Regions from separate parts of the Salinimonas sediminis genome, predicted to be linked through region 1. Evidence: predicted binding sites of a transcription regulator. Region 1 holds the regulator's gene; each other region holds the start of a gene.
The links. The regulator sigma-54, encoded in region 1, starts transcription at its own class of promoters, with help from an activator protein. The targets are predictions, from matches to a motif close to GTTGGCACGNNNNTNGNNT.
Positions count from the first base shown of each region.

Region 2: nirB (nitrite reductase large subunit NirB) is a predicted target of sigma-54. The motif match lies at 1,560-1,578, and genes of this name have one in related genera.
Region 3: D0Y50_RS11755 (DUF1328 domain-containing protein) is a predicted target of sigma-54. The motif match lies at 777-795, and genes of this name have one in related genera.

Region 1 is NZ_CP031769.1:716,412-718,691, reverse strand. Features, by position in the region: gene lptB (LPS export ABC transporter ATP-binding protein) at 1-534, shown strand, start outside; gene D0Y50_RS03235 (RNA polymerase factor sigma-54) at 612-2,090, shown strand; gene hpf (ribosome hibernation promoting factor) at 2,122-2,280, shown strand, end outside.
Region 2 is NZ_CP031769.1:2,717,382-2,719,661, forward strand. Features, by position in the region: gene nirB (nitrite reductase large subunit NirB) at 1-1,355, opposite strand, end outside; gene cynS (cyanase) at 1,711-2,160, opposite strand; gene D0Y50_RS12065 (bifunctional protein-serine/threonine kinase/phosphatase) at 2,193-2,280, opposite strand, start outside.
Region 3 is NZ_CP031769.1:2,627,686-2,629,965, reverse strand. Features, by position in the region: gene D0Y50_RS11760 (hypothetical protein) at 339-533, opposite strand; gene D0Y50_RS11755 (DUF1328 domain-containing protein) at 558-734, opposite strand; gene D0Y50_RS11750 (DUF2383 domain-containing protein) at 2,115-2,280, opposite strand, start outside.

The sequences.
Region 1 (2,280 bases):
AACGAGCTTACCCACCAGCCAATGCACGAACGGGCGCGCCAGGGAATCGGCTATCTGCCGCAGGAAGCATCGATATTTCGTAAATTAACAGTACACGAAAATATCATGGCTATTTTGCAGACCCGCAGCGGGCTTTCCGCTACCAAAAGAGAAGAAGAAGCTGACGCGCTACTTGATGAATTCAATATCAATCATATACGTAATAGTACCGGTATGAGTTTGTCAGGCGGAGAACGCCGCCGGGTAGAGATTGCCCGGGCATTAGCGGCTAATCCGCAGTTTATTTTGTTGGATGAGCCATTTGCCGGTGTTGACCCAATATCGGTAAATGATATAAAGAAAATCATCCAGCATCTGCGCGACAGAGGCATAGGGATCCTCATTACAGACCATAACGTACGGGAAACCCTGGATGTATGTGAAGAAGCCTACATCGTAAGTCACGGAGAGCTCATCGCCCAAGGTAGTGCGGAGCAAGTATTAAGCAACCAGAAAGTACGTGATGTATACCTAGGTGAGCAATTCAAGCTATAGTAAGGTATGAGTGACATTGTCATACCTGTGGTTCACCGCTTAAGTACACGCGTACCCGAGTTTAAAATAAGACGTAGATGAAACCATCTTTACAACTAAAATTTAGTCAACAGTTAACCATGACCCCGCAGTTGCAGCAGGCTATTAAGCTATTGCAGCTGTCGACTCTTGATCTTCAGCAGGAAATTCAGGAAGCCCTGGATTCAAACCCCTTGTTAGAGGTAGATGAAAGCAGTGATAACGATATTACCGAAAAAAATAATATCGATAATGACAACGACAATGTAGAAGCCACTGCCAGCACCAGCGACAACATGGACTCGGGCGAAGCGATGGAGAAAAATGATTTACCCGACGAGTTGCCTATCGACAGTACCTGGGATGAGTATTATTCAGCGTCCTCAGCCCCTGCCCCCGGCCCGGGCAGTGACGAAGATCAAATTTTTCAGGGCGAAACCACCGAGAATATTCAGGACCATCTGCTCTGGCAAATGCGTTTAACGCACTTTTCGGATACCGACCGCGCCATCGCGATGGCGATTATTGACTCGATCGACGAGTCAGGCTATTTAACCGTATCGGTAGAAGATATTCTGCAAAGTGTGAATAGCGAAGACGCCGAAGAAGTTATCGAAGAAGATGAAGTTGAATGTGTGTTGAAACGTATTCAATTATTCGACCCACTTGGTTCGGGATCGCGCAGCCCGCAAGAGTGTTTGCTGGTTCAGCTACGCCAGTTCGCTATCGACACGCCTTGGCTGGAAGAAGCCAAAATGCTGTTACAGGATTATTCAGACTTATTGGGCAGCAAAGATTATCGTACCTTAATGCGCAAAACGAAGCTGAAAGAAGATGAACTGCGTGAAGCAATGCGGTTGTTGCAGACGCTAAACCCTCGTCCAGGTAGTGCATTAATTACAAAAGAACCCGAATACGTGATTCCGGACGTATCAGTTACTAAGCGCAATGGACGATGGGCAGTTGAGCTCAACCCTGACAGTTTGCCAAAGCTTAGCGTAAACCAGCAATATGCTGCGATGAGCCGCCGCGCCAGAAACAGTAGCGACTCACAATTTATTCGCTCGCACATGCAAGAAGCAAAATGGTTTATTAAAAGCCTTGAGTCACGAAATGATACGCTGCTTAAGGTAGCCAACTGCATAGTGCAGCAACAAATGGGCTTTTTTGAACATGGCCCGGAAATGATGAAACCAATGGTTTTAAACGATGTCGCAGAAATGGTAGATATGCATGAGTCGACAATTTCCCGGGTAACTACCCAGAAATATATGCATACACCGCGCGGTATTTTTGAATTGAAATATTTCTTTTCAAGCCACGTGGCGACAGAATCTGGTGGTGAGTGCTCCTCTACCGCCATACGTGCACTAATTAAGAAGCTGGTGGCTGCCGAGAAACCTAGCAAACCACTTAGCGATAGCAAAATTGCTCAGTTGTTGGCCGAGCAAGGTATAAAAGTTGCCCGGCGAACAATAGCAAAATATCGGGAATCGTTATCGATCCCACCGTCGAACCAACGCAAAAGCCTGATTTAGTAGGGCTTGCTCACAATAAGGAAGACGAACTATGCAAATCAATCTTACTGGTCATCATATTGAGATCACTGACTCTTTGCGTACTTATGTCGATACAAAATTCAGCAAATTAGAGCGTCATTTTGACCATATTTCTAATGTTCATGTCATTTTAAATGTCGAGAAACTGGCACAGAAAGCTGAAGCTACG
Region 2 (2,280 bases), 2.0 Mb from region 1:
TTCGTACAGGCTTTTATCTCGCCAAGGCTGGCACAGCCTCCTTCAATAGCTTCAACAATATCGCTTTTAGCCACATTATGGCATGAACAAATGGTGGCAGTGGCCGGCAAGGCGTCGGCCCCCAAAGCAGGTTTCTCGCCACTGGCCGGCAGAATCAGCGTTTCCGGAGTCTGCGGTAATGCCATATCATTCAGGCAATACTGTAATAAGGTGTCGTAGTCGCTGGTATCCCCTACCAATACTGCCCCCAGCACCTTGCTGTGGTTTGCATCGACAATCAGCTTTTTATACACGCCCTGGGGTTGATTATGATAGGTATAACATTGCGCACCTGGCGTTCTGGCGTGGGCATCGCCAATTGAGCCAACCTCGACTCCCATTAACTTTAGCTTGGTGCTCATATCCGCGCCGGCAAAGTCCAGTTCTTCACCAGCGATGCTGGCCACAGCCGCCCGCGCCATGGTGTAACCGGGGGCCACCAACCCGTAGATACGGTTCTCCCACAGGGCACATTCTCCAATCGCATAAATAGCAGGATCATCCGTTTGGCATTTATTATTGATTACAATACCGCCACGTTCGCCTATGCCAAGCCCCGCTTCACGCCCTAATTGATCGCTGGGCCGGATGCCAGCAGAAAACAGAATCATATCGGTTTCTAAAAAGCTGCCATCTGCGAAGACCATGCGGTAGCGACACTCTTGCCCCTGCTCAATAACCTGAGTGGATTTTTGGGTATGCACCGTCACGCCAAGCGCTTCAATTTTTTCCCGTAACAAAGTGCCGGCGCCCTCGTCCAGTTGCACTGCCATTAACTGTGCAGCGAATTCAACCACATGGGTTTTCAGTCCTGCTTGTTTCAGAGCGTTGGCCGCTTCAAGCCCTAATAAGCCGCCCCCCACTACCACGCCAACCTTGCTTTGCGCAGCGCTCTCTTCAATAGCCTGTAAATCTTCTATCGTGCGGTATACCAGACAATGGGGCTGATCGCTGCCAGGGATAGGCGGTACAAACGGGTAAGATCCAGTCGCCAGAACTAAAACATCGTAGTGATAAGACTGTTGCTGTGTAGTCACCAATTTCTGGGTGCGGTCAATGCCTTCGACTTTGGCATTTAATACATAATTGATACCCCACTGCTGATACGTTGCTTCATCCGTCAATGCCAGGTCCTCGGCGCGGCTGCCGGTGAACCATGAAGATAAATGCACCCGGTCGTAGGCCAATCGAGGTTCGCCGCTTAGCACGGTGATATGCGCCGGCTGACCACTGTTAATCAGGCTCTCTACAAAGTGGTGCCCCACCATGCCATTACCTACTACCACTACCCGGATGACTGAATTGTCTGCTGTCATGATTCACTCCTTTTTAGGCATAAAAAAACCCATGATCACCGGCGAAGGTGAGCATGGGCTTCGTTGCCCTGACTGACCGGCTATAACCGGCAGTCAGCTATGTAATGTAGAATATAACGTTTAGTCTCGCCGGTTACCCACAAGCAGCATGGCTGGGTAAATGCGGCAACAACTAACGCGATATAACGGGATTTGTTATTACTGTATCAAGTTTGGTGCCAACACTACGCTTACTAAAAATCAGTAACTTAGCCAGCATTTCACCGGGCCCATTTGTTTTTGGCGCACTGTTTTGGTGTCATTGCGCCAACCCTGTGCAATAGGTGTTATGTCTTCCCTTAGCGTACCGACTCAACTAATAAGTTTTGTAAGGGAGGAATTTTCCCGACATTACCACTTTGACCCGGTCACCTTTAGGGTCGGCTTCGCGATTAAGATCCATCGAAAAATCTATGGCACTCATAATTCCGTCGCCAAATTCTTCGTGAATCAGTTCTTTCAATGTGGTGCCATACACACTAATGAGCTCATACCAGCGATAAATCAGCGGATCGGTTGGCACGGCCGTAGGTAGCGAACCTTTATAGGGAGCTATTTGTAACCAGGCGATCGCTTCATCCTCCAGTTCAAACAACGCCCCCACCGCTTCAGCCTGTTGTTTGTTCATGGCCATCTGTCCAAGGCAAGCTGCGGTACTCCACTCTTTTGACTGGCCTACCACCTCGGCTACCTGCGTCCATTTAATCGCCTTGGCGACTTTTTTACTTATAATCAGGTTTGTTACCTGGCTTCTATCAGTGATCATAACTCACTCCTTTGGAGGTTAAGGTTTATAGGTCATGCATTGCTTGTGTTGAGCAATACAATGACCAAACACAACAACAGCGCGCTAACGCCCTGCCAAAAGCGCACTGGATGGCGCTGA
Region 3 (2,280 bases), 1.9 Mb from region 1:
ACGGGCCTGGCCTGGCTTAAAAGCCTCGTGAAGATTTCGCCAATCAAGCGTCTCGGTTTCGCTGGCACGGGAGTAATTTTTATATTCTTGGAGGCTACTTACACGGGCAGGGCGCATGCTTATTGATACAGGCATGTAATGATTGGGATCCACGGGGTCATGCGGTAGATGGCACAGAAATAAAAATACCGGAGATGTAATCTCAACGCAGTGTTTTTACCGGAAATAGAAAAACTTCGCTGGTGAAAAGTAACCTACTGAAGACGCTCAGCGGATAAAACAAATTCGAGCCACAAAAAACCCGGCACAAAGGCCGGGTTTTTTAAAGCTCAATCAGATTAACAATCTTCGTCTTCTGATTTCATGCCTTCTTTTACGTCTTCGCAAGTATCTTCAACAGCGTTACCTGCATCATTTACTGCCTCATCCAGTTTCTCACCAGCATTTTCTGCTCCGCCGTCATCACACGCGGCCAGAGAAAAGGCGAAACCAGCTACCAGAAGGGTTTTTAGTAAATTTTTGTACGACAACATAGTCCTTGCTCCTTGATTAATAATTTATACTTTTGGTGATTTACCACGTAACGCATTCGCGATAAGTGAAATCACTAATAATGCGACAAATACGAAAAACAAAAATTGGGCAATGCCTGTTGCTGCGCCGGCAATGCCGCCAAAGCCAAAAACTGCTGCAATAATGGCGATGATAAAAAATGTAATGGCCCAACCTAACATGAGTATATCCTCGTATTGCTTCCTTAAAAGTCATAATAATATATGCTTTTATCGTGCCACAATAATAATCCTTTATTATTCAAAGGTTTATTAAAAACGTTTCATGTTGGTGGGTAGTAATAAAGGTACAGGCCTGTTCAGGGTTACAAGCACTATGCACTTTTTACACGTTGGTTACAAATAAAACAGCGCAATATTGCGAATTTCTTATATATCCATATAAATAACGCTAAATTTAATCGAATCATACTGTTAGCAAACTTGTTGTAGCTACCCAAAACGCTGTCAGCGTATCTGCCTTATTCCTTGGTAGATATTTTATTTCGATAAATTCAGCATGGCTTTGCAACCTTTTGCAAATGTAGCGGCGCAAGCGCAGCACCATACCACGTATGTTCAGGCCTACGCCAGCGAAGTCACTCTCGCAGCCCAAACCCGACAGATACAGATGGCAATAAAAAAAAGTGGCGGGTGAAAGACGCTGAACTAACCTGGTGATAAGGATATAACAGAACCATGCAAAGATAGTGTTAGCTGCGCATAAACTGTGAGTGCTCACATAATTGCAGCCGTCCGACCCTTTCGCTACGTGCTGGTACTTTTGAACTTAGTGCACGAGCCTGAGGCTCAAACAAAATCGAGAACAAACAACACTACAATCAAACAAAACCGAGCTCTAAAATATCAGACCAATTCTATTGGTAGGCTGACGAAACATAGTGGCAATACACTGGTTAAGCGGCGCTAAAGCAAGGGGCGCTAAGCCGTTACACACAACAGCCGGTTAGTTTAGGCGCTGTACGCAAGTTGGAGTAGGGGCATAACCAACAAAGATATAAGCATATAACGTCAACAAAGGACTAGTTGTGTTTTTACCGTGTTCCAGTGACTAACCAAACAACCGTGTTTTTCGCCCAATGAGATGGTGGACATTAAAAACACGGGGATCCCTGTCTTCGTGCGCAAGCGAAAAGAGCCGAAGTCTATTGATCCTGTTTATTTATACTTTCATAGGCTACCCGATCACCGAACGGGGTAAACGTACTACTCTCTTCATATATACCCGCATGAAATTTATAAACGGGCACCAAATTTCATACCGCGGCAGCGCGCTATTATGCACCTTCCCGTGTTCTAAAAGCCGGTGTCCTGGGTTTGTAAATACGTTAGAGAAGCGGTAGTCAAAAGAATGTGCCCGGGTTAAACAAAAAAGCTATTAAATAAAAAGGGGATTAACCAGCAGGGGTATTAATCAAAGGGCTATTAATCAAGGGCTATCAAAAATAGAAGCATAACATGGGGCGGTAAAATAACTACCGCCTGGTTCCACACAATAATTTTTAACGTTTTGTCATCGGAGCGTAGTTGAAAACAGCGAAATTAGCCTGCTATAGCTGAAGACTGTTGCAAAGAATGGAGCTCCTCTCGACATTGTTGCATCCGCGAACGAATACGGCGTAACTCACAGGCAAATTCCTGCGGCTGGTCTTGCTCTAAAGCAATGTCGATACTCGCTAATACTTCATCTTCTACATCTTCAAGCTGC